2 regions of the Nocardia sp. NPDC006982 genome follow, and region 2 is predicted to be linked to the other one. Evidence: predicted binding sites of a transcription regulator. Region 2 holds the regulator's gene; the other holds the start of a gene.
The links. The regulator HspR, encoded in region 2, represses chaperone genes until heat shock. The targets are predictions, from matches to a motif close to ANNTGAGTNNNNNNNACTCANNT.

Region 1: the regulator HspR is predicted to act here: its motif matches at 5,351-5,373, upstream of lon (endopeptidase La).

The regions. Positions count from the first base shown of each region.
Region 1 covers NZ_JBIAFV010000002.1:636,342-650,971, reverse strand. The annotation lists gene lhgO (L-2-hydroxyglutarate oxidase) at 1-1,179, opposite strand; gene ACFYOW_RS11895 (hypothetical protein) at 1,199-1,906, opposite strand; gene ACFYOW_RS11890 (TIGR03084 family metal-binding protein) at 2,255-3,040, opposite strand; gene ACFYOW_RS11885 (hypothetical protein) at 3,171-4,526, opposite strand; gene ACFYOW_RS11880 (MerR family transcriptional regulator) at 4,818-5,267, opposite strand; gene lon (endopeptidase La) at 5,452-7,794, shown strand; gene ACFYOW_RS11870 (FAD-dependent monooxygenase) at 7,902-9,584, shown strand; gene ACFYOW_RS11865 (DUF1707 domain-containing protein) at 9,867-10,466, opposite strand; gene ACFYOW_RS11860 (DNA polymerase IV) at 10,585-11,655, shown strand; gene ACFYOW_RS11855 (oxidoreductase) at 11,708-12,703, shown strand; gene ACFYOW_RS11850 (ABC transporter ATP-binding protein) at 12,745-14,625, opposite strand.
Region 2 covers NZ_JBIAFV010000002.1:321,827-336,456, reverse strand. The annotation lists gene ACFYOW_RS10575 (TetR/AcrR family transcriptional regulator) at 1-107, opposite strand, end outside; gene ACFYOW_RS10570 (FAD-dependent monooxygenase) at 182-1,381, shown strand; gene ACFYOW_RS10565 (endonuclease) at 1,442-2,083, shown strand; gene ACFYOW_RS10560 (helix-turn-helix domain-containing protein) at 2,087-2,359, opposite strand; gene ACFYOW_RS10555 (NUDIX domain-containing protein) at 2,426-3,040, shown strand; gene ACFYOW_RS10550 (zinc-binding dehydrogenase) at 3,044-4,204, opposite strand; gene ACFYOW_RS10545 (hypothetical protein) at 4,351-4,647, opposite strand; gene ACFYOW_RS10540 (MFS transporter) at 4,891-6,594, opposite strand; gene ACFYOW_RS10535 (MarR family winged helix-turn-helix transcriptional regulator) at 6,711-7,220, shown strand; gene ACFYOW_RS10530 (FAD-binding oxidoreductase) at 7,198-8,808, opposite strand; gene dnaK (molecular chaperone DnaK) at 9,283-11,130, shown strand; gene grpE (nucleotide exchange factor GrpE) at 11,127-11,813, shown strand; gene dnaJ (molecular chaperone DnaJ) at 11,838-13,001, shown strand; gene ACFYOW_RS10510 (heat shock protein transcriptional repressor HspR) at 13,001-13,402, shown strand; gene ACFYOW_RS10505 (FAD-binding oxidoreductase) at 14,059-14,630, shown strand, end outside.

The DNA of each region.
Region 1 (14,630 bases), 310 kb from region 2:
TCACAGTTGGTCGACGATGTATTCGGCGATCGGCATGGCGGAGGTCGCCGCCGGTGACGGTGCGTTGAGCACGTGAATCGAGCGCGGTGTGCGTTCGATCAGGAAGTCGTGTACCAGGGTGCCGTCGCGCAGTACCGCTTGCGCGCGGATGCCCGCCTCGCGTGGTCGCAGATCCGCGATCGTGAGATCTGGGCAGTACCTTCGGCATTCGGCCAGATAGCCGCGTTTGAACAGAGAGTTGCGCAGCTCGCGCAGTCCGGTGCGCACATTGGCACGGGCCACCCGATGGAAGCCGGGAAAACCGAGCACCGCACGGGCGTCGCGGGCGTCGAAACTGCCCTTGCGGTAGCCCTCCCGAGCCAGGCCGAGCACCGCATTGGGGCCGACGGTCAGGGTGCCATCGATCATCGGGCTCAGATGTACCCCGAGGAAGGGCAGATTCGGATCGGGAATCGGATAGATAAGTGTGCGCACCAGTCCGGATCGGCCGGGCGGCAGCTGGTAGTACTCGCCGCGGAACGGAACGATGCGGAAATCGGTTTGCAGACCGGCGAGTTGGGCCATCCGGTCGGCCTGCAGACCCGCACAGACCACGAGGGTGCGCGCCGTCCAGGAACCCGCGGGACCTGCCGCGGTGACCGCATCGGTGGTTTCGGTGAGCGCGGTGACCTCGGCATTCAGCACGATTTCGGCGCCCGCGGTCCGGACCTCCTCGGCGAGTGCGTTGGTGACGCGGGTGAAGTCGATAATGCCGGTGGCGGGCACGAACAATGCGCCGACTCCGGTGACATGCGGTTCGCGGCGAGTCATTTCGACAGTGTCGATGAGTTCGACATCGACCCCGTTGGCGACCGAGCGTTCGTGCAGCGCGAGCATCCGCCGGCGTTCGGTGGCATCGGTGGCCACCAGCAGTTTTCCGCACACCTCGAACGGAATGCCCTGTGCCGCGGCGAATTCCTTCGTCCAGGCAGCGCCCTTTCGGCACAGCCGCGCCTTCAGACTGTCCGGCGGGTAGTAGATGCCGGAATGGATGACGCCGCTGTTGTGTCCGGTCTGATGGGTCGCGAGCGCGTCGGCCTTGTCTACGAGCACCAGGCTCGCACCCGGATGACGTCGCAGAATCCGATGCGCCGTCGCGACTCCGACGATCCCGCCCCCGATGACACAGAAGTCGTACATGGGACGCATCGTAGGCGGACTAGACCGCGACGGTGTGGTTCGCCGTCGTCATGGTCGCATTCGGGGTCGCTTCGACGGTTTCCGACGTAGCCGAATCTTCCACGGTCGCAGCATGTTCAGTGCCCGGCGCGGGATTGCGATCGAGCCGCAGGCCGTGTTCACCGAGGGTCGGATCCGTGAAGGTGAATATCACTATGCCGTTGTGCGTATCGACCTCGGCGCGCAACCGGGTGACGCCATCCGGATCGGCGTGGATGCCGAGCCGGTCCCGAGCCGGTTCGGTGAGCAGGAAATCCGTCAGTGCCGTCAGCGCATTGGTATCCACCGTGAAGGCGACGGAATTCGCCCGGCCCGGTGCCACCTGCGCGCCGACATAGGCGGTGCCGAGGCGCAGTTTGCCGCTGATTCCGGCGGAGGCAGGCGAATCGGTATGGGCCTGAGAGGTTTTCACCATGCCGTCGCTGGATTCCGCGGGGAAGCGGCCGAATAGTGCGGGCAGGTCGCGAGTTCCACCGGTCAATATGGCATCGGAGAGCACGGGTCCGTAGTCGGTGTCGACCTCCGGAATCCGAACCGCAGGCGGTGCGGCCACGACGTTGGTGGCGCGCTGGGTATCGGCCATCTGGTGGACGATGTAGGACCCCGCGGTAACGGTGAGACTGAGGCTGGCGGCGCCCGCGAGCACGATGGCGGCATGCCGAGCGATCTGGGCAGGCTTAGGTGTCACGATGCGTTCCTTTCCGTCCGCCCCTGATCCCCTCACCGCGCGGCCCGCATCGTTGAAAGCCGTACGCTTGTCCAGGTTACAGGGGCGGCCGCAGGTGGCGCCCCATGGGCGAGATCAGCATCACAAAGCCTGGTGATACCCGCGATGCCGAACCCGAGCCGAATGGCGTCGTCCATGTTTCTACAAGCTGACGAGCGGGTAAATACACTTAGCTGGCGAGCGTCATTCTCGACTGCCACATCGAGACACCCGGCCAACGGCGTCCGGCCGACACGAACGGCGCACCCAAGTGTGGCGCTCGCCCGCACCTAGAATTCCGGCCGGACCCGATGGTTCGGATGCGGCGGGTCAGGCGAACTGGCCCGCCGTCCGCCCGTCACCCGTCGGCCCAGCGAAAGCTTGTGCGATGGTGAGCCATTCGGCGGCGTCCGCGCCAATTGTTTTCAGCGCGAGATCGTCACGGTGCCGTCGCTGCGTCACCAGCAGGCAGAAGTCGAGTGCCTGACCGGTCACCCGCTGCGCGGCATCCTCGGGACCCCAGGACCACACGTTGTCGTCCGGTGCGGTGAGTTCGACCCGGAATTCCTCGGCCGGCACGGTCTTACCGCGCACGGTGTAGGCGAAGTTCCTGGTCCGCACGCCGATATGGGCGACCGTGCGCAGCCGGGTGGTCGGTGTCCTGGTCAAACCGAGTGCGTCGGCGATGTCCTGGCCGTGTGCGAAGGTCTCCATCATGCGCGCGCTGACCATGGATGCCGGGCTCATCGACGGTCCGAACCACGGCAGTTTGGTGCTGGACGGCAGCGCGCGCAGCGCCTCGATCAGACCGGCACGGCCGCGGCGCCATCGGTCGAGCAGTTCGGCGGCGGGTGCGGTGGCCGCTTCCTCGGCGGCCTCGTCGACGAAGGTGAACGCCTTAGGGCCCGCCTCCTCGACCAGCTTCGCGAAACCGTCCGGGTCGGTCGCGGCCAGTGCGGCGACCTCGTCGGTCCAGGCCAGATGGCCGATCTGATGGGCGATACTCCAGCCGGGCGCCGGTGTCGGCGCGGACCAGTCCGCCAGCGGGGCGACGATTTGTTCCAGTTCCGCGCAGTCGTCGGCGAAATCGCGCAGGAGCGCGTCTAGGTCGGCCATCAGATCCCTGTCCCGTCCAGGCGCACTGCTTCGTACACCGTCGCGATCCAGCATCGCAGCGGGCTCAAAAAAATGCAAGCACGCGTGCTTGTATTTGGCGCGGGCTCGCCGCCGACCGGATTCGGGCCGGTTACCAGCCGAAAATCGTCAGGTGGGCGGCGCCGACCACCAGGCCGAGCAGTGCGCCGTGCAAGTACAACAGCCAGGCATCCTGCTCGACCGAGGCGTAGAACATCTCCATGAACTCCCCCGGGGTGAGGTGCTGGAGTTTACGGGCGGCGAACTCATCGATCTTCTTGGCCTGTTCGAGGGTGAACGCCTCGTCCTCGACCAGGCTGGGAGCCAGCCCGACCGCCGCGCCCGCGGCGCCGACCTTGAGATTGTCGAACTGGCGGCGACCGAAGGCGACGCGCACGATCGAGGTGGTCGGGCCGAGTTGGCGATGGATCTCATCGGAGACCAGCCGCTCGATCAGCTGCCTGGTCTTATCGCCGTTCGGACCGTCGAGCAGTTCCTTGGACAGGTTCGGCAGCGTCAACACCTGATAGGCGAGGATATGCGCGAGATCGGTCGCCGCCTGCGGCTGTCGCTTGGCCAGCAGCGCCTGCTTCCACAAATACCTGTAGCGCGGCTGCGGATCACCCGGTTCGAAGACCATTTTGACCGCGATGACATTCACGATCACGCCGATCGCCGCCGAGGCCAGCAGCACGATCAGCCAACCCGGCACCCAGCCGAACACCGGAATGGTGTGGTGCACATGCATATACAGCGCGAGCAGCAGGCCGAACGGCGCACCGAGCAGGCCGATGCGCACCATGAAACGCAATTCGGGGGCGGCGATGGTGGTGGTCAGATCCTTGAGGATGTACGGGTTTTCCTGCAGATACCGAATGACGAAGGTTTTGATATCGATGAGCTGGTCCACATTGTCGCCGAGCGATTCGAAGGCGCGCCGGGTCAATCCGGGCAATTCCCGGTCCACCCGCTGATAGATGACCTGTTTCATCGCCTTCGGCACCCCGCGCCACAGGTCCGGATTCTCCCGGTACATCACCTCGTCGACGAGCGGTTTGACCTGTTTGCTCGCGAGTATCGCGATGTAATCGGCAATACTCTCCAGATCCAGTTCGTGGATGAAATCCCGCGGACTGCCGATGCGCATCAGCGCCTTGTCGACGCAAATGCTCGCCATCTTCTCCGCACGCGCCGGAATGAATCCCTGGAATCCGAGCCGGCGGCCGTCACCAGAAAATGTCGGCAGCACCTGGACCCGGCGCGGAAAGTACGGATACAACACCTGGAGGCCAGGAATCCGGATTCCGCGAAAAATGACCGGCCAGAACAGCATCAGCACACCGGTCCAGTTGGTGAGCCAACCGGCGAGCGCACTGAAGATCGGAAAGGTGATCAGATCGACGGAGAACTTGGACAGACCGGTCAGCTGTTCCCAATCGATGAACACTCCGGAGGTGAGTGTTGTCATCGGTTGGTCCCCCTAATGCCGCCCAGGTGTGAGATATCTAGCTGCCAACATTCTCATTGGCTCCGATGGGGTGTCAATGCGGGACTGAGCCCGGGGTCTTGCACCGCATCCAACAGCATGAGTGCCCCCACAACGGCGAGCACCGCCCCCACCTGCTTCCAGTCCTGTCCGAACACCCACGTGCTCCTCTCGGATGCAGCGGCTCAGCGAACACCGGCACCGTCCGCCCACCAATAGGGCGGTCCCGCTGTTCTCAGCGCCGCAACACGTATGTCATTGCCGACGGAGGTATCAGCCCGGGGGTGCGGTGAAATCGCGGTCGCCGATTGCGATTCGACCTCGATAGATATCGAGCTTGCGGTCGATGAGCGCGAGATTCTCTTGGATCTCGGCCAGTTTGGCGACCACCTCGCCGCGATGCGCCTCCATCAGCGCGATGCGTTCCGGCTCGTTGCCCTTTCCGGCGGCCACGAGTTCGGCGTAGCGACGCATGGTCTGGATGGGCATTCCGGTGGCTCGCAGCCTGGTGCATACGTAGATCCAGTCCAGGTCGAGCTGGTGGTAGCGCCGCCGCCCGCCGGCGGTGCGGTCGACGGGGGTGATGACCAGGCCGGCGCGTTCGTAGTAGCGCAGAGTGTGCACGCTGACCCCGGTAAGACGCGCGGCCTCACCAATACTCAGCCCGTCCGGATTGTCGCAGCGAACAGGTCCGGATATCGGCCGCGCATCGACTTCGAACACGCTCTGAATTGTAGTGCCGCATCGAACGCTGATCGCTCTGAGCGAACGTGGGCGGCGGTGTGGAACAAACGTGGAAGGCCCGGGGTTGACTGGACATCGCTCAACTTTTGGAAGGGTCGAACACGTGACTACACCACAGAACCTGCCGGTGCTGTTCCTGACCGATCCGATCGTGCTGCCGGGCATGGTCGTGCCCATCGAACTGGACGAATCGGCGCAGGCCGCCATCGACGCCGCGCGCGCCGCGAATACCGACGCGGTGCTGCTCGCGCCCCGATTGACCGAGGGCTACGCCTCCTACGGCGTCGTCGCCACCATCGAACAGGTCGGCCGGATGCGCGGTGGCGCGCCCGCCGCGGTGCTGAAGGCCGAACGGCGCGCCAAGATCGGTCACGGGGTCACCGGGCCGGGCGCCGCGCTATGGGTCGAGGCCGAACCGGTCGAGACGCCCGCCGCCGACGGTCGCACCAAAGAGCTTGCCGCCGAATACAAGAAGCTGGTCGTTTCGGTGTTGCAGCGCCGCGAGGCCTGGCAGATCATCGACGCGGTCAATCAGCTGACCGATCCGTCGGCGATCGCCGACACCGCGGGCTACGCGCCGTACCTGACCGCCGACGAAAAGCGCGAGCTGCTCGAAACCCCCGATACCGCACAGCGTTTGACCAAGCTGATCGAGTGGACCAAGGCGCATATCGCCGAGGCGGAGGTCACCGAGAAGATCAGCGAAGATGTCCGCGAGGGCATGGAGAAGAGTCAGCGCGAATTCCTGCTGCGTCAGCAGCTCAATGCCATTCGCAAGGAACTCGGCGAGGACGAGCCCGACGGCGCCGACGACTACCGCACCCGGGTCGAGCAGGCCGATCTGCCCGATGACGTGCGCGCCGAGGCATTGCGCGAGGTCGGTCGACTGGAGCGGGCCAGCGATCAGAGCCCGGAATCCGGCTGGATCCGGACCTGGCTGGACACCGTCCTCGACCTGCCGTGGACCGTGAAGACCACCGACAGCACCGATGTTTCGGCCGCCCGTGCCGTGCTGGACGCCGATCACCACGGCCTGGACGAGGTCAAGGATCGCATGGTCGAGTACCTGGCCGTGCGCTCCCGCCGAGCCGCGCGCGGACTCGAGGTCGTCGGCGGACGTGGTTCCGGCGCGGTGCTCGCGCTGGTCGGTCCGCCCGGTGTCGGCAAGACCTCGCTCGGTGAGTCGGTGGCACGGGCCATGGGCCGCAAGTTCGTTCGCGTTGCCCTGGGCGGTGTGCGCGACGAGGCGGAGATCCGCGGTCACCGGCGCACCTACGTCGGTGCGCTGCCGGGCCGGATCGTGCGTGCAATCAAGGAGGCGGGATCGATGAATCCCGTTGTCCTGCTGGACGAAATCGACAAGGTCGGCTCGGACTTCCGCGGTGATCCGGCCGCGGCACTGCTCGAGGTGCTGGATCCGGCGCAGAACCACACATTCCGCGACCACTACCTGGATCTGGATCTGGACCTGTCCGACGTGCTGTTCATCGCGACCGCGAATGTCCTGGAGACCATTCCCGGCCCGCTGCTGGACCGCATGGAAATGATCAGCGTCGACGGTTACACCGAGGACGACAAGGTGGCCATCGCCCGCGACTTCCTGGTGCCACGGCAGCTGGAACGCAATGCGCTTACCGCCGAGGAGGTTTCGATCACCGACGAGGCATTGCGCGAGGTGGCGGCCAACTACACTCGGGAAGCCGGTGTGCGGCAGATGGAGCGGTTGATCGCGAAGGCATTGCGCAAGGCCGCGACTCGGCTGTCCGAGGACGGAACTGGTTCGGCCGACAATGTGGTGCCGCTGGGTTACGACGCCGAGCTGGGTTACGACGCGCTGGCCTCGTTGACCATCGATCTGGAGAACCTGAAGGACTACCTGGGTCGTCCGCGCTTCACCCCGGATTCGGTGGAACGCACCGCGGTCCCCGGTGTGGCAACGGGTTTGGCGGTCACCGGTCTCGGCGGCGATGTCCTCTACATCGAGGCCAATGGCGCCGAGGGCGAGCGCGCGCTCACCCTGACCGGTCAGCTGGGTGATGTCATGAAGGAGTCGGCGCAGATCGCCCTCACCTACGTGCGCTCGCACTTGGCGGAGATCGGCATCGAACCGTCGGTGCTGGATCGCAATATCCACATCCACTTCCCGGCGGGGGCGGTGCCGAAGGACGGGCCGTCGGCGGGTGTCACCATGGTCACCGCCCTGGTGTCGCTGGCGCTGGGTCGGCAGGTGCGCGCGGATGTCGGCATGACCGGTGAGGTCACGCTGAACGGCCGGGTGCTGCCGATCGGCGGGGTCAAGCAGAAGCTGATGGCCGCGCAGCGTGCGGGTCTGAAGACGGTGTTCATCCCGGCTCGCAACGAGCCGGATCTGGACGACGTGCCTGCGGAGGTGTTGGCCGCCCTGGATGTGCGCCCGGTCGCCGATGTGGCCGACATCCTGGCCTACGCCATCGAGCCGGTCGCCGAACCGGCCCTGGGCGCCCCCGCATTCGCAGCGAGCGCCTGATATTCGCCTCGAACGGGCCGTACCTGCGGGTACGGCCCGTTTCGTATGCATGCTCGCCGTGACCGCGACGCAAGGGCGGTGCAAGCCCGGGCGCACACGATCGTGGCATGACTCCTACCCAGCGGATTCCCGTTCTCGTTGTCGGCGGCGGCCTGGTCGGACTATCGGCCGCGCTGTTCCTCGAATATCACGATGTCCCTTATGTTCTCGTCGAAAAGCGAACCAAGGCATCGGCGTTGCCGAAGGCGCGCGGCCTGCACACCAGGACCACCGAGCTGTTCCGTCAGGTCGGCGTCGAGGGGCGGGTCCGCCAGGCCTCCGCGACCGCATTGCGGGCGGGCAGCTTCGGCGGCGCGAGCCGGGGCACCAGCCTGATCACGGCTGAGCCGCTCGACCTGAGTCACTTGCGGTCGGCAATGGCGGCGGCCGATCCCAGCCCGTCGCAGTTCTGCTTCCTGCCCCAGGTACTGCTCGAGCCGGTGCTTGCCGAGCAGGCCCGCGAACGCGGTGGTGATCTCCGATTCGGAGTCGAGCTCATCGATTTCGAGGCCGATGATGCGGGTGTCACCGCATCCCTGCGGGACGAGTCGGGTCGCAGCTCGGTTATCCGGGCCGACTACCTCATCGCGGCCGACGGTGCGGCCAGTCCGATCCGTCGGGCATTGGGTATCGCAGGCTGGGAGCTGCCGCCGACGCGCCACTACCTCAATGTCTTTGCGCGGACGGATCTTACGGAGGTGCTGGGCGGTCGCACCTTCAGCCAATGCGAGATCAGCAGTGACACCGTGCGCGGACTCGTGTTGTCCAAGAACAACACCGACGAATGGTCCTTTCAGCTCGAATACGACCCGACCCGTGAGACGGCCGCGGACTATCCGGACGAGCGCTGCATCGAACTGGTCCGCGCTGCGATCGGCGTGCCCGATATCGAGGTCGAGGTGCTGGCGCGAAGTGCTTGGGACACCGGAAGTTTCGTGGCCGACGAGTATCGGCGCGGCCGGATCTTCCTGACCGGTGACGCCGCCCACCGGCACGCGCCGTGGGGTGGTTTCGGCGGCAATACCGGTGTCGCCGACGCGCATAATCTGGTCTGGAAATTGGCTGCCGTGCTGTCGGGTACCGCCGGGCCCGCGCTGCTCGATTCCTATCAGGTCGAACGGTGGTCACGTGCGATCATCGCCGCCGAACAGGCCAATCTGGGAGACGACTTCGAAACCCGCTACGGCATCGAAACCCCCGACAACGCAGACATTTTGGCGCGTCGGTTGGATTTCGGGGCGGTCATGTCGCGGTTCCGGTACGCGTCGAGCGCGGTATCGCGCAAACCCGCGGAGTGCGTCGAATGGGTCGAGCCGCATGTCGATCGGCTGACCGGACAGGTCGGAACGCGACTGCCGCACCTGTGGCTCGACGCCGAGCACACCACCTCGACCCTGGATCTCTGTGGACCCGGTTACGCGATACTGATCGCCGGAAAGTCGGCTGCCTGGCGCGATGCCGCGGCCGATGCGCAGCGCGAAACCGGTATCGAGATCGCGGTGCACGGCTTGGGTAGCGAATGGGGTGCCCGCACCGAGCTGCCGCAGGGCGGTGCGCTGCTGGTGCGTCCGGACGGACATGTGGCCGCGCGCTCCGATGCGGGTATGTATCCCCGGTCGCTGGTCACGACGTTGCGTTCGCTCATGGGCTGGTCCTCGGATGCTCAGCTGCCGAGTTCGCGCTCGACCGAGCGCGCATTACCCTGGGCGACCGCGCACAGCACCGGTTCGGTGTCCGGACGCTCGGCATAGATTTCGCACGCGACGACGGCCCTGTCGACCCGGAGCGACGGTGGCCTCGCCGCGCAGCCGGGTACCGGCGGCGGACCGCAGGTAGGTGAGGGTAAAGCCGTTGCTAGTGCCCCGTCCAGATAGGTTGCCGCGCTATCCGGTCCGGCCGGCTCGCCGAGCGCAGGCGAAACGCGGCGCGACACGGCACGCGGCACCGCCATTTGACTGCGCTCGACGGATCTCGGTACCTCAGAAGCCAGCTGGACGCGGGCACTAGCGTCCGCCAGGTGGAGCGCGGAACGGTCAGACGGTCGGGCGGGGCCGGCGCAGCAGCCAGGCCAGGAACGATCGCCGCAGCGGGCGCGGATACTTCGCCACCACGGCCCCGGAGCCGATCTCCCCGTCGACTCGGAGCAGCGGCGATCCGGGCAGACTGCCCTCGGTCACCTTGTTCTTGACGGTCCCGCTGCTGGCTTGCACCCGATCGAGGTCGACCCGCCAGCCGCGCGGCACGATCAACTGGATCGTGCCGGAACCCACGGCAACATGTACCACGACCTCGCGATGCGGGCACAGTGCCTGCGTGAAGTCGATTTTGATGCCGCCGGAACTGCATTCGGCCGTGATCTCGGCGGGGACGATCCACGCGCCGTCCTTCACCCGCGCCCCACTGCCGGTGCGCAGTTCGATGGGTTCGCGCGCGGCGGCGATCACCGGCAGATCGGCGGTGATGGCGACCAGTTCCTGCGCCGTCTGCGCCGAATAAACCGCGACCAGCCGTTTATCCAGCTCGAGCAGATCGAGTTGCCCCTCGTCGACGGCGAGCTGCAGCTGCTTGGCCGCGACCTCGCGATCGATATCGCCGACCCGAACCGCGGGCAGGTTCTCCTGTGCGTCGGTCATGCGGCTCTCCCCTTGCTCGTCCTGACGGAGATCGTACGGACGGCTCGTTTCCGAGTCGACCAGGGACGTTCGTGGCCAATTTCCGCTGCTTGTCATGGTCATGCGGTAAGACCTATGTATGCCCAGGTGGCTGCTGCACGTCGATCTCGACCAGTTCCAGGCGGCGGTGGAATTCCGCCGCCATCCGGAGCTGCGCGGCCTGCCGGTCATCGTCGGCGGCAATGGCGATCCCGACGAACCGCGCAAGGTGGTGACCTGCGCGTCGTATCCGGCCAGAGCATTCGGGGTGCGCGCCGGGATGGCATTGCGCTCGGCCAAGCGCAAATGTCCCGACGGGATCTTCCTGCCGCTGGATATGGCCACCTATGAGGAGGCATCCGAGGAAGTCATGGCGTTGCTGCGGACCTTTCCCGGCCGCGTCGAGGTGTGGGGCTGGGACGAGGCATTCCTCGCCGCCGACACCGACGATCCGGAGCAGCTCGCACGCGAAATCCGTAGCGCCATCGCCCAATTGGAACTAACCTGCGCCATCGGCATCGGCGACAACAAGCTCACGGCCAAGCTGGCGACCGGCTTCGCCAAATCCGCGGGCAAGTCCTCGGCCGCGCCCGCCGATACCGTCGGCGCGGCGGCGGGGATCTTCCGGCTCACTGCCGCGAACTGGGTCGAGGTGATGGCACACCGTCCGACGAATGCGCTGTGGGGCATCGGAAATCGGATCGCCGCGCGGATGGCCGAACTCGGCATCGAAACCGTCGCCGACCTGATGGCCGCCGATCGCCAGCGCCTCGCCGCCGAGTTCGGTCCGAATACCGGCCCGTATCTCTGGGTGCTCGGCCACGGCAAGGGCGATACCGACGTCACCACCGAACCGCGAATTCCGGTGGGCCGCAGTAAATCCGAGACCTTCCCCCACGACCTGACCGATCCCGAGGAGATCCGCGCCCAGGTGGCGCGACTGGCCACCGAGGTCGGCGAGGAGATGGCCGCCGCGGGTCGCACCCCGCTGCGCGTCTCGGTGACCGTCCGCAGCAATACCTTCTATACCCGCAGCAAGCAGGAGAAACTTCCCGAGCCGACGACCGATATCGCGGCCATCGTGGAAACCGCCCTGCGCATCATCGACCGGTTCGAATTGGATCGCCCGGTCAGGCTGCTCGGCGTGCGCCTCGAACTCGTTCCGCAATAGCCGGCGGCGAAGATCCGCCCCGGCACCGGCCGACGCTCGTATGCTCGTCGGCATGGAGTTCTGGGCGATGGTGGCACAAGAATCGGACAGCGGGATCGTGCTCACGCGGCAGCAGGTCAACGAGGACTTCCTCGGGCCGGGTGAGGTCACGATCAAGGTGCACTACTCGAGCGCGAACTACAAGGACGGGCTGGCGATCACTGCGGGCGGCGGCGTGGTCCGGAAGTATCCGATCATCCCCGGCATCGATATCACCGGTGAGGTCGTCACCTCCGAGGTCGACGATTTCGCGCCCGGTGATCAGGTGGTGGCGCACGGCTATGACATCGGCGTTTCGCATCACGGCGGCTTCGCCGAGTACGCGAGGGTGCCGGCCGACTGGGTGGTCAAGCTGGACGGTCTCAGCACCCGCGACGCGGCCGCGCTCGGCACCGCCGGTTTCACCGCAGCACTCAGCGTGCAGGGGCTGCTCGATCACGAACTCACCCCGGACACCGGCGCGGTGCTGGTTACCGGAGCGACGGGCGGTGTCGGCAGCGTGGCCATCGATATTCTGTCGGGCCTCGGCTTCGAGGTGATCGCCTCCACCGGAAAGACCGATGCGGGTGATCGGCTGGCCGAACTCGGCGCGAACGAGGTGATCGGTCGCCTGCCGGAGGATCCGGATGCGAAACTGCGTCCACTGTCCAAGGCCACCTGGGCCGGTGCGGTGGACAGTGTCGGCGGCAAATCCCTCGCCTATATTCTCAGCGCGATCGGCTACGGCGGTGCGGTCGCGGTCAGCGGCCTGACCGGCGGACCGGATCTGCCGACCACCGTCATGCCCTTCATCCTGCGCGGCGTATCGCTGCTCGGCATCGACTCCGCGTACGTCCCGATCGACAAACGCCGCGCGATGTGGGCACGACTCGCCAATGAGCTGCGGCCCCAGCACCTTTCGGCCATCGAGAACTTCGCGCCCATCACCGAGGCCGAGCGGGTCCTGCATGCCATTCAGCACGGCAACCACTCCGGACGCACCGTATTCGGCGTCGCAGGCGAATTCTGACAGTACGCACCGAAGCCCGGCTCAGCCGGGCTTCGGTGCGCTCAGGCCGCGACTTCGACCGACTCGTCCGCGAACTGCGTGCGGTACAGCTCCGCGTAGCGTCCATCGGCGGCCAGCAATTGGGTGTGCGTGCCGCGCTCCACGATTCGGCCGTCCTCGAGCACCAGGATCTGGTCGGCGGCCCGAATGGTGGAGAGGCGATGTGCGATGACCAGTGCGGTTCGACCGTCCAGCGCTTCGGAAAGTGCTTCTTGGACAGCGGCTTCCGAGGTGGAGTCCAATGATGCGGTCGCCTCGTCCAGGATCACCACGCGTGGTTGTTTGAGCAGCAGCCGGGCAATGGTCAGTCGCTGGCGTTCACCGCCGGAGAGGCGGTAGCCGCGCTCGCCGACGACGGTATCCAGACCGTCCTGCAGTGACGTCACCAGCTCACGCAGCCGAGCCCGCTGCAACGCGTCCCATAGCTCGGCCTCGGTGGCCTCCGGTCGGGCCAGCAGCAGATTGGCGCGGATGGTGTCGTGGAACAGGTGGCCGTCTTGGGTGACCAGGCCGACGGTGTCCCGGATCGAGGTCGTGGTCAGCTCGCGCACATCGGTGCCGTTCAGCCGCACCGCACCGCCGTCCACGTCGTAGAGCCGGGAAACGAGTTGGGCCACAGTGGATTTCCCGGCACCGGAGGAACCGACCAGCGCGACGAGCTGACCGGGCTCGGCCCGCAGCGAAACATTGTGCAGCACGTCTACCCCGCCGCGGGTATCCAGCGTCGCGACATCCTCGAGTGAGGCGAGCGACACTTTGTCGGCCGACGGGTAGCCGAAGGTGACATTGTCCAGTTCCACCTCGACCGGACCCGCGGGCACCGCGACGGCATCCGGCGCGTCCTCGATCAGCGGTTTCAGATCCAGCACCTCGAAGACCCGCTCGAAGCTCACCAGCGCGGACATGATCTCCATCCGAGCACTGGCCAGTGCGGTGAGCGGTGTGTAGAGGCGGGTCAGCAGCAGCGAAAGCGACACCACCGCACCGGCATCCAGCTGGCCGCGCAGCGCGTACCACCCGCCGAGTCCGTAGACCAGGGCCAGTGCCAGCGCCGAAACCAGGGTCAGCGAGGTGACGAAAACCGTCTGCAGCATCGCCGTGCGCACCCCGATATCGCGCACTCGACGCGCGCGGAGTGCGAATTCGTCCGACTCCTGCTGCGGCCGTCCGAACAGCTTCACCAGCGTCGCGCCGGGTGCGGAGAACCGTTCGGTCATCTGGGTGCTCATCGCCGCATTGAGGCCCGCGGCTTCGCGCTGCAATCCGGCCAGCCGATTGCCCATCCGCCGGGCCGGAACCACGAATACCGGCAGCAGCACCAGCGCGAGCAGCGTGATCTGCCAGGAGATGCGGACCATGACGGCGAGGGTGAGCGCGAGGGTGACCAGATTCGTGACGACACCGGAGAGCGTGTCGCTGAACGCGCGCTGCGCGCCGATCACATCGCTGTTCAAACGGCTGACCAGCGCACCGGTGCGGGTCCGAGTGAAGAACGCGACCGGCATCTTCTGCACATGATCGAACACGGCTGTGCGCAGATCCAGGATCAGACCCTCACCGATCCGCGAGGACAGCCAGCGAATGATCACTCCGAGTGCGGCATCGACCACCGCGATCCCGCCGATCAGGATGGCGAGAGTGACCACGACGCGCGGCGCCGCGCCGCCGACGATGTCGTTGACCACCCGACCGGCCAGCACCGGCGTCGCCACCGCGAGCAGTGCGGACACCACGCTGAACAGCAGGAACGCGCCGATCCGGCGGTGGTGCGGCCGCGCGAACCGCAGAATGCGCCGCGCGGTCGCGAGCCGGAACGGCCGCTGCTCCTGCGGCGCGTTCGCCCGCCGATACATCTGGCTCCAGGCCACCGATTCGATACTCACCGTGC
Region 2 (14,630 bases):
CTGACCCCGCCCGCGGCATTCGAAATGTCGCGCACGGTGGTGCGCGTATAGCCCTTCTCGAACAGGCAGCGGCGCGCTCCCGCCAGCAGATCCTCGCGATTTCCCATGGTCGGCATGCTAGCGCAATTGCCTCAGGCGTTTGTATTGCGCAGTTGTCTAAGACAAATGTACAGTTCTCGGCATGAACAAGAACCGCACCGTCCTCATCTCCGGAGCGAGCATCGCCGGACCGGCACTGGCCTTCTGGCTGCACCGCTACGGATTCACGCCGACGATCGTCGAGCGCGCACCGCGGCTGCGCGAAGGCGGTCAGGCCATCGACGTACTCGGCACTGCGACCGGTGTTTTGCGTCGCATGGACTTGCTCGAGCGGGTGCACGAGCTGAGCACCGGCAAGCGCGGCACCTCCTATGTGGACGCCGCGGGCAAGGTGAAGGCCGACATCAGCAGCGAAGTCTTCAATGGCGTAGGAGCCAACGGCGACACCGAGATTCAGCGCGGTGACCTGTCCCGAGTGCTCTACCAGGCCACCAAGGACAACGTCGAGTACCTCTTCGGCGACTCGATAACCGAACTTGCCCAGGATGATTCGGGCGTGCACGTCACCTTCGTCAATGCCGAACCCCGCACCTTCGACCTGGTGATCGGCGCGGACGGCGTGCACTCCAACACCCGCAAACTGGTCTTCGGCCCGGAATCGGACTTCATCCGGCATATGGGCTACTACATCGCCATCTACACCACCCCCAACCTGCTCGAACTCGATCGCTGGGAGCTGGACTACAACACTCCCGGCACCATCGCGGGCAGCTACAGCGCACGCCGTAACACCGAAGCCAAGGCGGTTTTCGCGTTCGAATCCGAGCAACTCGACTACGACTACCGCGATATCGAACGGCAGAAGCAGATCCTCGCCGACCGATTCGCGGGTCAGGGCTGGGAGGTGCCGAAACTGCTCACCCACCTCGATGCCGCCGACGATTTCTACTTCGACGCCATGGCGCAGATCCACATGGACGACTGGTCCAACGGCCGCGTCGCACTCGTCGGCGATGCGGGCTATTGCGCGTCACCGCTATCCGGTCAGGGCGCGGACCTGTCGCTGGTCGGCGCCTACATCCTGGCCGGTGAGCTCGCCGCGGCGGGTGGTGATCACACCATCGCCTTCGCCCGCTATCGCGCGGAAATGCTGCCGATGGTGCGGGCCTGTCAGACCTTCGCCGAGGGCGTCGGCAAATGGTATGCGCCGCCGAGCAATTCGATGATCCGCATGCGCAATCTCAATGTCCGTCTGCTGCCGTATCTGCCGTGGCGGGGTCTGATCGGCGGTGCACCGCAGAAGGTCGCCCGCACGGTCGTCGCGAAAGATTACGCAGCGTAGTCCCGGGTGTGGACCGGCGACCCCTGGGTACGCCCCGGATATCGAACCCAGGAGCATGCGATGACTCAAAAAGATGTGGTGAACGCTTTGCTGGACCGGGCGGGCACCGGCTACGCGGCCGAGGCCGGCATCACCCTGGCCGATAAACCCGCTCCGCTGTTCCAACTGCTCATGCTCGCCGAATTGCTCAGCACCCGGATCTCCGCCGATATCGCCGTCGCCGCGACCAAGGAACTGGTGAGCACCGGATATCGCACCCCGAACCGGGTCGCGGACGCCGACTGGCAGGAACTGGTCGACGCACTCGGACGCGCCCATTACAAGCGCTACGACGAAAGTACGGCGTCCCGCTTGGGCGCCAACGCGTCTCGCGTGCTCGACCGCTACGGCGGCGATCTGCGCAAACTCGCCGACGAAGCCGACCACGAGCCGACCCGCGCCGCCGAACTGCTGCAACAGTTCCAGGGCATCGGCCCGACCGGCAGCGATATCTTCCTGCGCGAAGTCCAGGACATATGGACCTGGGCTCGACCGCATTTCGCCGAACGCGCCCTGCGCGGCGCCGAACGCGTCCGACTTCCGAAAGACCCGGACCGCTTGGCCGATCTGGCCCCCGAAAACCACACCGCCGACCTGGCCGCCGCATTGGTGCGTGTCGCACTGGACCGCGAGATCGCCGATCAGGTGCTCGCCGCCACCTGAGGATCAGGTGATCAGCACCTGCACCCGCAGACCGGCCGCGGCGATCATATTGACCAGCGCGTCCAGGCTGAACAGCTGCGTTCGGCCGCCGAGCAGATCGGAGATCCGCGCGGCGGTCACGTCTAGGTGCTCGGCGGCGGCGTCCGGACTCCAGCCCTCGGCCGCGATCCGGTCGGTCAGTTCGAACATCAACTGCGACCGCAGCCGCATGTTCTCGACGTCGCCTCGGATGTCGTCGATCGCATCCCACACGATGTCGAAGATCTTCTCGGCCATGCTTAGCCCACCTTCTCGAGTTGTTCGAGGACGTATGTGCGCTGCTGGTGTACAAGTGGAGAGACCGTGCCCATCGTCGCAGCAGGTGCGGTCAAACGGCGGCAACTCCGCCGAACCCGCGTATTTCCGGACCCGGCGAAGGAAGGTCGTGAGGTGATGTCGGACCGTGACGCGAAACCGTTCGCCCAGGTGAGACTGGCTGCGGGGGCTCTTTTCGTGCGCGGCGAGGACGTGCTGCTTGTCCATTCGGTCGACCGGGGCGGTTGGGACATTCCAGGCGGCATTGTCGGGCCCGGCGAATCACCGGCAGCGGCCTGTCGCCGCGCGATCGGCGAAGAACTCGGCCTCGACCGCCCGCCGCAGCGCCTGCTCGTGCACGACTGGGCACAGAACCCCGCGGGCGACAAGATCCTCTACATCTTCGACTGCGGCGAACTCGGCGACGAATCGGCCGTCCAACTGCCGGCGAGCGAACTGGACCGCTGGCAGTGGGTCCGCGTCGACACCGTGGACACCTTCGCCCGACCCGAACTGTGCCGCCGCGTCTGGCAGGCCTTCCGTGCCCGCATGGAGGGCCACGCCGTCTACCTCGAGCACGGCCAACCCGCGCTCAGCTACCCGGACACCGCGGCGCCCTCATGGCTCGATCGGCAGCCCGATCGCGACCGGCACCTCGGCTGAGCGTCATGGCGTCGTCGCCGTACTGGCCGGGTCGATCAGTATCTTCGCGTGCTGTTCCGGATCGGCGAGCGCGGTGAACGCATTATCGATACCCTCCAGCCCGACGGTTCCGGTGATCAAACGGGCCGGATCGACCTTCCCGTCGGCGATCATATGCAGCGTGTCGCGGAATTCGCCCGGGTCGTAGCCGAAGGCGAAGCGAAGTTCGATTTCCTTGTTGATGGCCATCGCGGGTTGGAAGCGGTCGGTTTCCATACAGACGCCGACCACGACAACGCGCGACAGCGGCGGCGCGGCCGCGAGGATCTGATCGATAATGCCCGGCACCCCGACGCATTCGAAGACGACCGGACCCGCCGGACCCGCATCGAGTGAGTGCACCAGTCGGAAGACGTACCACCACGGCAGATTCGGGACGCGGCGCAGCCGTTCCATGGTGTCGAAACCGAGGCTGAGAATATCGGTGACGCCATTGATCCGCCCGCGTTTCGGCGCTGCCTCCCAAGGGGATTCGGTCGCGGGATCGACGACGATATCGGCGCCACAGCCGACGGCGAGTTCGCGGCGGCGCGGCGAGAAATCACTGGCGACCACGGTGCGCACGCCCGACGCTTTCAGCATGCTGATAACAGCCAAACCGATTGGGCCACAGCCGATTACAAATGCGGTCTGCCCTTTGCCGACTCGCCCCTTGCGTACCGCGTGCCAGGCGACGGCCATCGGTTCGGTGAGTGCGGCATGTTCGGCCGAAAGTCCGTTCGGGATCGGCATTGTCATGGACTCCTGCACAACCACCTGCTCGGCATACGCGCCGGGCGCGGCCGCCGAGAGCCCGGTCAGCTGCGGTGCGCCGTCGTGGCGCACGATCGGCAGTGCTACCACGGGTGTACCCGTGCGCCAGCGTTTGCGGCAGCCCGGCCCGTAATCGACTATCTCGCCACTGAATTCGTGTCCGAGCACCACCCTCTGCTCCGCGCGCATGAATTGGTCGTATCCGGTGCGTGCGGCCAGCTCGGCCATCTCGTCGGCATGGGTGCGGGCATGTAGATCGGACCCGCAGATGCCGCACCGCGACACATTGATCAGCACCTGCCCGCGCCCGGGCGTCGGTGTCGGCAATTCCTCGACCGAAAACTTGGTATCGGTGACGACGGCGGCCCTCATAACGAACTCCTCGGATCGGCGGCGCGCGGTGAGGCAGCCGAAGCCTCCCCACGCCACCCTACTGCGCACATATAAGATGCAGCGGAAATGAGGGTCTGGCCTAGGACGGCGGTTCCCGCGGGGGTGCGGGAACCGCCGTTTGGCTACTACTGATGCTCCAGCGTCGGAATGACAACCTCGTTCAGATAATCCTCGATACCGCGACCGCCACGCTTGGCCTCGTGCACGGTGACATGCCGGTCGGCCGCTTTCCGCTTCAGTGCCGCACGCGAATTCGGTTCAACGCCACCACCGATGATCAGATCGGTGATCTCACCGGTATCGAGCACGCGCAGCGCCTCGGCGTCGGCGACGGTACCGACGGCGGTATAACCCTTGGCCCGCAGCAATTCGGTGGCGGTGTCGACGACGGCTTGTTCGCGTCCGACGGCAAGTACTTTCATCAGTGTTTCACAACCTGACTTGTTAATGTGTGAGGTACTGCGTGGTTCACCGAGCAGCGGCGGGTGAACTACCACGAGACTTCCGCGATGCTGACTGGGTGGAAGAAGACCGATGACCTGGAGTTTTTGGGTGAGGTGTCGTCGGTGCCATTGCAGCAGACGCTGGGACACCGTCGGTGAAGCAGGAAACCCGACCTGTGAAGGTTGGAATCCCCGACCGTTAGGTGTGGGGAGGAAGTCAACTCAGACTCCTGTCGATACCAGTTCCAGAGGATCGTCGATCTCGTGCCGCTCGAGCCGTGCATCCCTGGGGAGCACGAGGAAGCCGAGGCACATGACGGCCAGTAGGCCGATGCCGTACCACAGCGTGTAGCGGAAGGTGTTGGCGAAATTCACCGCATTGGCCCGTTCGCCCGCATCGGTGAGCACCTGTGCCACAGCGTAATTGCCCGCAGCGGAGCTCTGGCAACTGGCCGGGACCGCCGTCGGATCCACCTGTGCCGACCGATCATGAACGCAGGCAAGGAAATTCGCGATGATCTGGTCCTGTGCGGGTTCGGGAAGGCCGATCGTCGAGAGTTCGGTGCGCACCTGCGGCGTTACCGCCTCGACTCCGCGCGTCGAATCATGGTCCAGCTGACCGAAGAAGACCACGCCGACCAATGCGACACCGAGCGCGGTGCCGAGCTGCTGTCCGGTATTGAGGAGTCCGGACGCCGCCCCCGCCTCACGTGCGGGCACCTGACCGAGTAGCAGGTCGATGGTCGGCGCGACCACCATGCCGAATCCGACACCGGTGACGATCAGCGGAATCACCATCTGCCATGACGCGATCGACGCACCGTAATGGGCGGCCAGCCACCCGTACAGCGCGAATCCACCGGCATTCACCACACCACCGGCGACCAGCACGATGCGCCCGAACCGCGGCGCGAGCACACTCACCGAAACTCCGGCCCCGATGCCTGCGCCGACCGCGAAGAAGACTGCGGTGAGCCCGGCCCGCATTGCCGACCAGCCCAGCCCGGCTTGCATGAACAGCGTCCAGATCAGGAAGAACCCGCCGAGCCCGATCCAGAACAGCAGCCAGCTCGCGAGGCCGACGGTGAACGGGCGGGATCGGAACAGCTCCAGATCGATCAGCGGGGATCCGACGGTGCGCGCCCGCCGCCGCTCGAAGACGACGAATGCGCCGAAGACCACCGCGGCGCTCGCCATCATGACGAAAGTCCATGCGGGCCAACCCAATCGGCGGCCCTCGGTGAGCGGATAGGCCAGCAGCAGCACCGCGGAGATCGCCAGCGCCATGCCGATGGGATCCAGCCGCGGCGTAGCTGGCGAGCGGGAATCCCGCATGACGATGGTCGCGGCGATCAGCGCCGCGATCCCGACCGGGACATTGACCAGGAAAATCGGCCGCCAGTCCAGATCGAACAGATTCCATTGCACCAGCAGTCCGCCGAGTGACAGGCCGACCGCGGAGGCCGAGCCGCCGACACCGCTGTAGATCGCGATGGCCTTGGCGCGCTCTTCCTGCGGGAAGGTGGCCCGAATGATGGCGAGGATCTGCGGCACCATCAGCGCGGCCATCGCGCCCTGGACGAACCGGGAGGTGATCAGCATGGTCGGATCCGAGCTGAAGCCGCACGCGGCCGAGGCCAGCGTGAATCCGGTCATGCCGATCAGGAAGATCCGCTTGCGGCCGTAGATATCGCCGAGTCGGCCGCCGGTGATGAGCACCGCGGCGAAGGCGAGCACATACGCCGCGATGATCCATTCGATCTGCGAATACTGGGCGCCCAGATCGGTCTGGATGCTCGGTACCGCGACATTGACGATGGTGACGTCGAGTAGATCCATGAACCCCGCGGCAAGCACGACCGCGAAGGCGATCCAGCGGCGCGGGTCGAGTGGCACGTCTGCACCCGGAGAGATGTCGGTATCCACGAGAAGGCTCTTTTCGGATCGGTGGAGTAGGACGACACCTCAAACTATGCACATGAAGTGATTATCAATCAAGTGCGCAATCACTAAGAGTGCATTGACCGGGGTATGCTCGGTGCGTGACCGAACCGACCTTCGTGCCGCTGTCCGAGCGCTCCGCCTTCCTGCTCGGTCAGCTCGGGTTCCATGTCGCTGCGCGCTTCACCGACCTGCTCGCGCCGCTCGGCATCAGCCCGCGCCACTACGGCACGCTGCGAATATTGAGTGCCAACGATGGCCAATCGCAGCAGCAGCTGTGCGAGGCGCAGCGGATCCACCGCAATGTGATGGTCGGGCTGGTGGACGAACTGGAGAAGCGCGGACTCGTCGAGCGACGCAAACATCCGACCGACCGGCGCGCACACGCGGTGTATCTACTTCCGGCGGCCCATGAGCTGCTCACCCGGGCCGAGACGATCGTGACCGGATTGGATGCCGATGTCACGGCGGCGCTCGAACCCGGCGAGCGCGCTACCCTGGTCGGCCTTCTGCAGCGCACCGCGGCGGCGAACGGACTCATCCCGGGCATTCACCCGGGCCTGGCCGCCCGGCGGACAAGTGCTGAGCTCAGATCAGCACGCCGGGATTGAGGATTCCGGCCGGATCCAGCGCGGATTTGGCGGCCCGTAAGGCATTCGCGAACGGGTCGGGGCGCTGCCGGTCGTACCAGGGGCGGTGGTCCCGGCCCACCGCGTGATGGTGGGTGATGGTCCCGCCCGCAGCCGAGAGCGCCTCGGAGACAGCGGCTTTGATGTCATCCCACTGCGCGAGCGTACTGCCCCAGCGCCCCGCGGCGTAGATGCCGAAGTACGGTGCTGGACCGTCCGGATACACATGGGTGAAGCGGCAGGTCACCACGCCGGTGGCGCCGACGGATCGGATGGCCGCATTCGCGGCCTCGGTCACTGCTGCCTTCAGGTTTTCGAATTTGTCCCAGGTGCAGGCGGTTTCGAAAGTTTCGGTAATCATCGACCGGGCCGCGAGGGCGTCGCGTTGATAGGGCATACGCAGGAATGACGAACGCCAGGTGTCGGCCGCGCCCGAACCTGCTCGATGCTCGGTCGATTCGGTGTAGCACGCGGGTTCGGGGAGAGTGCCGCCGTGGTCGGCGACCAACTCGAGTGCGCGTTCCATCCAGGTGCGCGTCGGGTGATCGGCGGATTCGAATCCGAGCACCAGCACACCACCGCTCGTGGCGGCACCGGCATTGAGAAATGCCTCGGCCGGATCGAGCAGCCGGCAATTGGTCGGGTAGAGGCCGGACTGTGCGATGGCCCTGGTCGCGGCCACGGCCTGGGTGTAGTCGTCGAAGTGCACGGAAGCCGTTGCGCGCCAACGCGGCCGGTCCTGCAAGCGCATCCACGCCTCGGTGATTATTCCCAGTGTCCCCTCGGATCCGAGGAACATCCGATCCGGTGACGGCCCGGCCCCTGATCCGGGCAACCGCCTCGATTCGCTTGTGCCCGTCGGGGTTACCACTCGCATCGACTCGACCAGGTCATCGATATGGGTGTACAGCGTTGCGAAATGTCCACCGGCCCTGGTGGCCAGCCAGCCGCCGAGCGTCGAGAATTCGAACGACTGCGGAAAATGCCGCAGCGTCAGATTCGCGCCGCGCAGTTGATCCTCCAGCGCCGGACCGAAGACGCCGGCCTGAATTCGCGCCGCCCGGCTGGTGCGATCGATCTCGAGCACCCGATCGAGCCGACCGAGGTCCAGACTGATCGCCCCCGCGAATTCGGTCGATCGAGCGGGCAACCTCGGCTCGACCCCGCCGACCACGGAAGTTCCACCCCCGAACGGGATTACCGCGATATTTGCCCCGGCGGCCCAGTCGAGTACGTCGACGATCTCGCCTTCCGTGCGCGGCCGAACGATCAGATCCGGCACATTGCGCACGTCGCCGAGCAGATTGCGCACCACATCGCGAAATGCCTGACCGTGCGCGTGCGCCGCCCGATCGGCCGGATCGGTCGACACCAGTCCGGCGAGCGAATCCGGCGTGGTCACCCGCGGTTCGGGCAGTCCGAGCGATTCGACCGACGGCGGTTCGTGTGGCGCGAGATCCGCATCGGGCAGAATCGCCGCGACCCGCGCCGTCAGTGCTTCCCGCTCCGCGCCGACGACCGCGTCCTCGACATTGCCCCAGCCCCACCAGGACCGCGTCTTCGTCGGCACATCCACTCCTTTCGGCGGATCGACGCCGCCGTCACCGCCATCCTCGTGGACCACCGGATCGACGGGCAACCCGCTTCGGACACCCCGGGCGGACGGAATCGGGCCGGTTCGCCGTGGTCGTCGGTGGATCACAAGTGGTCGACGATTCGAGCTCGGGCCATCGGGCCTGACAAGAATTCGACGGCCCTTTCTTCCTGCATCGGGAATAGACATCGTGGGCCGTCGGTTGAGCTGATCGACAGTGTTGAGTGTGTTCGGCTCAAGTTTCAGTTGACGCCCGGTGTCGAATGGGTGCAGGATTGAGCCGACCACGCTCAGCGTTGCTGGGACCGTGCTCCGTGAGGTGCTTGGGGCGAGGTCTCGCGGCACCCGACCCGGTTGACCCGGGCGGATGCCGCAGAGCGGGTAGATCGCCCGAAGACCGCGATCACCCAGCACCGACACAAGAAGTTACGTCAACTAGGAGGAACCACCATGGCTCGTGCGGTCGGAATCGACCTCGGGACCACGAACTCGGTCGTCGCCGTTCTCGAAGGCGGCGAGCCGGTCGTCGTCGCGAACTCTGAAGGATCGCGCACCACCCCATCGATCGTCGCGTTCGCCAAGAACGGAGAGGTTCTGACGGGTCAGCCCGCCAAGAACCAGGCGGTCACCAATGTCGACCGCACCATCCGCTCGGTCAAGCGCCACATCGGCACCGATTGGTCGGTGGCCATCGACGACAAGAAGTACACCGCGCAGGAGATCAGCGCGCGCGTGCTGATGAAGCTGAAGCGTGACGCCGAGTCCTACCTGGGCGAGGAGATCACCGATGCGGTCATCACCGTGCCCGCGTACTTCGAGGACTCGCAGCGCCAGGCCACCAAGGAGGCCGGTCAGATCGCCGGTCTGAACGTGCTGCGCATCGTCAACGAGCCCACCGCGGCCGCACTCGCGTACGGCCTGGACAAGGGCGACAAGGAACAGACCATCCTGGTCTTCGACCTCGGTGGCGGCACCTTCGACGTCTCGCTGCTGGAAATCGGCGAGGGCGTCGTAGAGGTTCGCGCCACCTCCGGCGACAACCACCTCGGTGGTGACGACTGGGACGAGCGCGTCGTGAGCTGGCTGGTCGACAAGTTCAAGGCCAGTGCGGGCATCGACCTGACCAAGGACAAGATGGCCATGCAGCGCCTGCGTGAGGCGTCCGAGAAGGCCAAGATCGAGCTGAGCTCGAGCCAGAGCACCTCGATCAACCTGCCCTACATCACCGTCGACGCCGACAAGAACCCGCTGTTCCTCGACGAGCAGCTGACCCGCGCCGAATTCCAGAAGATCACCTCGGACCTGCTCGACCGCACCCGCGCGCCGTTCCAGTCCGTGATCAAGGACGCAGGCATCAATGTCGCCGATATCGACCACGTCGTGCTCGTCGGTGGCTCGACCCGTATGCCCGCCGTCTCGGACCTGGTCCGCGAGTTGACCGGCGGCAAGGAGCCCAACAAGGGCGTGAACCCGGACGAGGTCGTCGCCGTCGGCGCCGCCCTGCAGGCCGGTGTGCTCAAGGGTGAGGTCAAGGACGTCCTGCTGCTCGATGTCACCCCGCTGTCGCTGGGTATCGAGACCAAGGGCGGCGTGATGACCAAGCTCATCGAGCGCAACACCACCATCCCGACCAAGCGCTCGGAGACCTTCACCACGGCCGATGACAACCAGCCGTCGGTGCAGATCCAGGTGTTCCAGGGTGAGCGCGAGATCGCCTCGCACAACAAGCTGCTCGGTTCCTTCGAGCTGACCGGCATCCCGCCGGCCCCGCGTGGTGTGCCGCAGATCGAGGTCACCTTCGATATCGACGCCAACGGCATCGTGCACGTGACCGCGAAGGACAAGGGCACCGGCAAGGAGAACACGATCAAGATCCAGGACGGCTCCGGCCTGTCCAAGGAGGAGATCGACCGGATGGTCAAGGACGCCGAGGCGCACGCCGCCGAGGACAAGGCCCGCCGCGAGGAGGCCGAGACCCGCAACCAGGCCGAGTCGCTGGTGCACCAGACCGAGAAGTTCATCAAGGAGAACGAGGACAAGGTCCCCGCGGACGTCAAGACCAAGGTCGAGGCGGCCATCGCCGAGGCCAACGACGCGCTCAAGGGCACCGATATCGCGGCCGTGAAGTCCGCGGTGGAGAAGCTGGCGACCGAGTCGCAGGCGTTGGGTCAGGCGATCTACGAGGCATCGGCCGCCGACCAGGCCGCGTCCGGCAACGGCGCGTCGAGCTCCGCAAGCGATGACCAGGTCGTGGATGCCGAGGTCGTTGACGAGCCGGTCGACACGGAGAAGAAGTGAGCGACGGAAACTCCGAACAGGAGCCGATCACCTTCGTCGACAATCGCAAGATCGATCCGCAGGAGCGGAGCCCGCGGAGCGACCAGACGGCGCAGGCCGGTGAAATCCGGGAACCGGCGGCGGAACAGTCTGCCGCCGGGCCCGGTCCCGAAGCCGGGAACGGCACCGAACCCGTCATCGGTTCCGATGAGGGCGCCGAGATCCTGGCCGAGGCCATCACCAAGGAACTGGCCGAGCGCACCGCCGACTTGCAGCGGCTGACCGCCGAATACGCCAACTACCGGCGTCGGGTCGAGCGGGACCGCCAGGCCACCATCGATTCGGCCAAGGCGGCCGTGGTCTCCGAATTGCTCGGTGTACTCGACGATCTCGATCGTGCGCGGGCGCACGGCGATCTCGATGCCGGACCACTCAAGTCGGTCGCGGATAAGCTCGCCGACGCGCTGCACAAGCAGGGGCTGCAGGAATTCGGTACGGAGGGTGAGCCTTTCGACCCGACCCTGCACGAAGCCGTGCAGCACGAGGGCTCCGGACACGATCCGGTGATCGGCCTTGTCATGCGCAAGGGCTATCGGTTCGGCGATCGAGTGCTTCGGCACGCGCTCGTCGGGGTAACCGATGGCGTGGCCGATCTGGTCGAAGAAGAGGCATCGGATGCTGATGCCAATGCGAACAACCAATAGGAACCCGAGAGGAGGAGATGCCCGGTGAGCCAACGGGAGTGGATCGAAAAGGACTTCTACAAGGAGCTGGGTGTCTCCTCCAGCGCCTCGCAGGACGAGATCAAGAAGGCGTACCGCAAGCTCGCCCGTGACCTGCATCCGGATGCCAATCCCGGCGATACCAAGGCCGAGGAGCGGTTCAAATCCGTCAGCGAGGCGCATGCCGTGCTGTCGGATCCGGCCAAGCGCAAGGAATACGACGAGACCCGAAAGCTGTTCGCCGGTGGCGGATACGGGCGTGGTGGCTTCACTCCCGGTGCGGGCGGCGGCTTCTCGCAGGACTTCAATATCGGGGACATCTTCGGCCAGGCGAGTGCCGGCGACGGTGGCCTCGGTGACCTGCTCGGCGGCCTGTTCAACCGGGGCGGCGCGCGCACCGCGAGCCGTCCGCGCCGCGGCGCCGATGTGGAGACCGAGACGACCCTCGGCTTCCGCGAGGCCGCGCAGGGTGTCACGGTTCCACTGCGAATGACCAGTCCGTCGCCGTGTACCACCTGTCACGGCAGCGGCGCCAAGCCGGGGACCAGTCCGCGAGTCTGCCCTGTCTGCAATGGCAACGGTGTGATCAGCCGCAACCAGGGCGCGTTCGGCTTCAGCGAGCCGTGCGACGAATGCCGTGGTAGCGGTTCGATCATCGACGATCCGTGCGTCGATTGCCACGGCAGCGGCATCCAGAATCGGACCCGCACCATCACGGTGCGGATTCCCCCCGGTGTCAGCGATGGGCAGAAGATCCGGCTGGCCGGACAGGGCGAGGCTGGACTGCGTGGTGCGCCCTCGGGTGACCTCTATGTGACCGTGCACGTCAGCCAGGACAAGGTCTTCGGCCGCAACGGCGACGACCTGACCCTGGTGCTGCCGGTCAGTTACAGTGAATTGGTGCTGGGCACAACGGTTTCCGTGCCCACGCTGGAAGGGCGCGTCGGTGTCAAGGTGCCTGCGGGCACCGCGGACGGTCGCATCCTGCGGGTGCGCGGCCGTGGCGTGCCCAAGCGCGGCCCCGCCGGCGGGGCGGGCGATCTGCTCGTCACCGTCAAGGTGGCCGTGCCGCAGAAGCTGGACGACAATGCCGCCGAGGCGCTCAAGCGCTACGCGGAGGCGGAGAAGACCAGCGGGTTCGATCCACGTGCGGGATGGGCAGGTGCGTGATGTCCGATAATCCGAAGCAGGCGTCCGGCGGGGCGTCGCGGGCGGAGTTCTTCATGATCTCCGTGGCGGCCCAGCTGGCGGGTATGCACGCGCAGACACTGCGCACGTATGACCGCCTCGGACTGGTTACGCCGCAACGGACTTCGGGTGGCGGTCGACGTTATTCGGCACGGGACGTCGAACTGCTTCGCGAGGTGCAGCGGTTGTCCCAGGACGAGGGCGTCAACCTGGCGGGCATCAAGCGCATCATCGAACTCACCAATCAGGTCGAGGAACTGCAACAGCGCGTCGCCGAGATGTCGGCCGAGCTGGATCGGCTGCGCGCGGGGTATCGCCCCGATCTCATGCCGCCGCAACGCAGTACCGCACTGGTGGTGTGGAAGCCGCGCAATAGGCGCTGATAAGCGCGAAAAGGCTCCGGGATTCGGTTTCGGCCGAGCCCGGAGCCTTTTGTCATTTCGTGCCGATAAGTGAATGTGTGATTTCGCGACGCTGAATAGGGTTGCGGACCCGAATAACCGCGGGCAGCGCTCGAGCAACCTCCGGAATCGGGTTTCATTACCCGACAACCAGTTCAGCCTCTCGTGGGTGTCGGCATGTGGTTCGGCAGGATTGCCAACGGTGTGCCGAGCTGCGAAGTTTGCTGTGACCCTTGCTTCGGCAAACAATGTGCCGGATCGCGCCGCCGATTCCGTCGGTCGCCAGGTCGGCCGACGCCTGCGGTTTGCTCGAGCCGGATGGGTGGTCCCGGATCGCGGGTTGCCGCACGATCGCTCCGAGATACCGTATGGGATGAATCTTGCAAACCGGGCCATCCGAATTCGGTGAATATATGCCGGATTTCGCCGTCGTGTTCGTTCTTTCGGTTTGTTTTCAAGGGTTTTCGTAGTGCGGTTCCTCGTTTCGAGGGAATTACATACGTGATGTTTATGCGACTGATACCGCGGCTGGCAAACCTCGCCTACACTCGTTACGCATCGGCTGCTGTCGAGTGTCCCGCAGCACCTCACTCGCCGGCACGGGTTTGTGTTCGAGTGCAAAAGGGGTTGTGACACAAATGGACTCGCGGACCGTCGCTTTGATAAGAACAACGTTCAAGGCGGTTGCTGCAGAGGAGGGGGGTCCGGCCAAGCTAGCCAGTTCGTTCTACGCAATTCTGTTCACGGACTATCCCGCCGCCCGGGATTTCTTCCCCGCAGCGATGGATTCCCAGCGTGACAGATTGGTGAAGGCCATCTCCTACGCGCTGGATCGGCTCGAGGAGCCGAATAAGTTATTGCCATTCCTCGCCCAACTCGGGCGCGATCACCGCAAGTACGGGGTGCAGGCCGCGCATTACACCGCCGTGGCGACCTCGTTGAAGTCCGCCATGCGGATCTTCGCCGGCACCGAGATGTGGACCGACGAGGTCGACCGGGCCTGGGACGAGGGCCTGAAGATCATCGGCGACACCATGATCGGCGCGGCCGAACAGGAATCGGCGCCGCCGGTCTGGAGCGGGACCGTCGTCGAGCGCCGCGAGGTCCTGCGCAATCTCGCCGTGGTGCGGCTGCAATTGAATCAGCCGATGCAATATGCCGCCGGCCAGTACATCAGCGTGCAGATCCCGGCCCGGCCGCGCATGTGGCG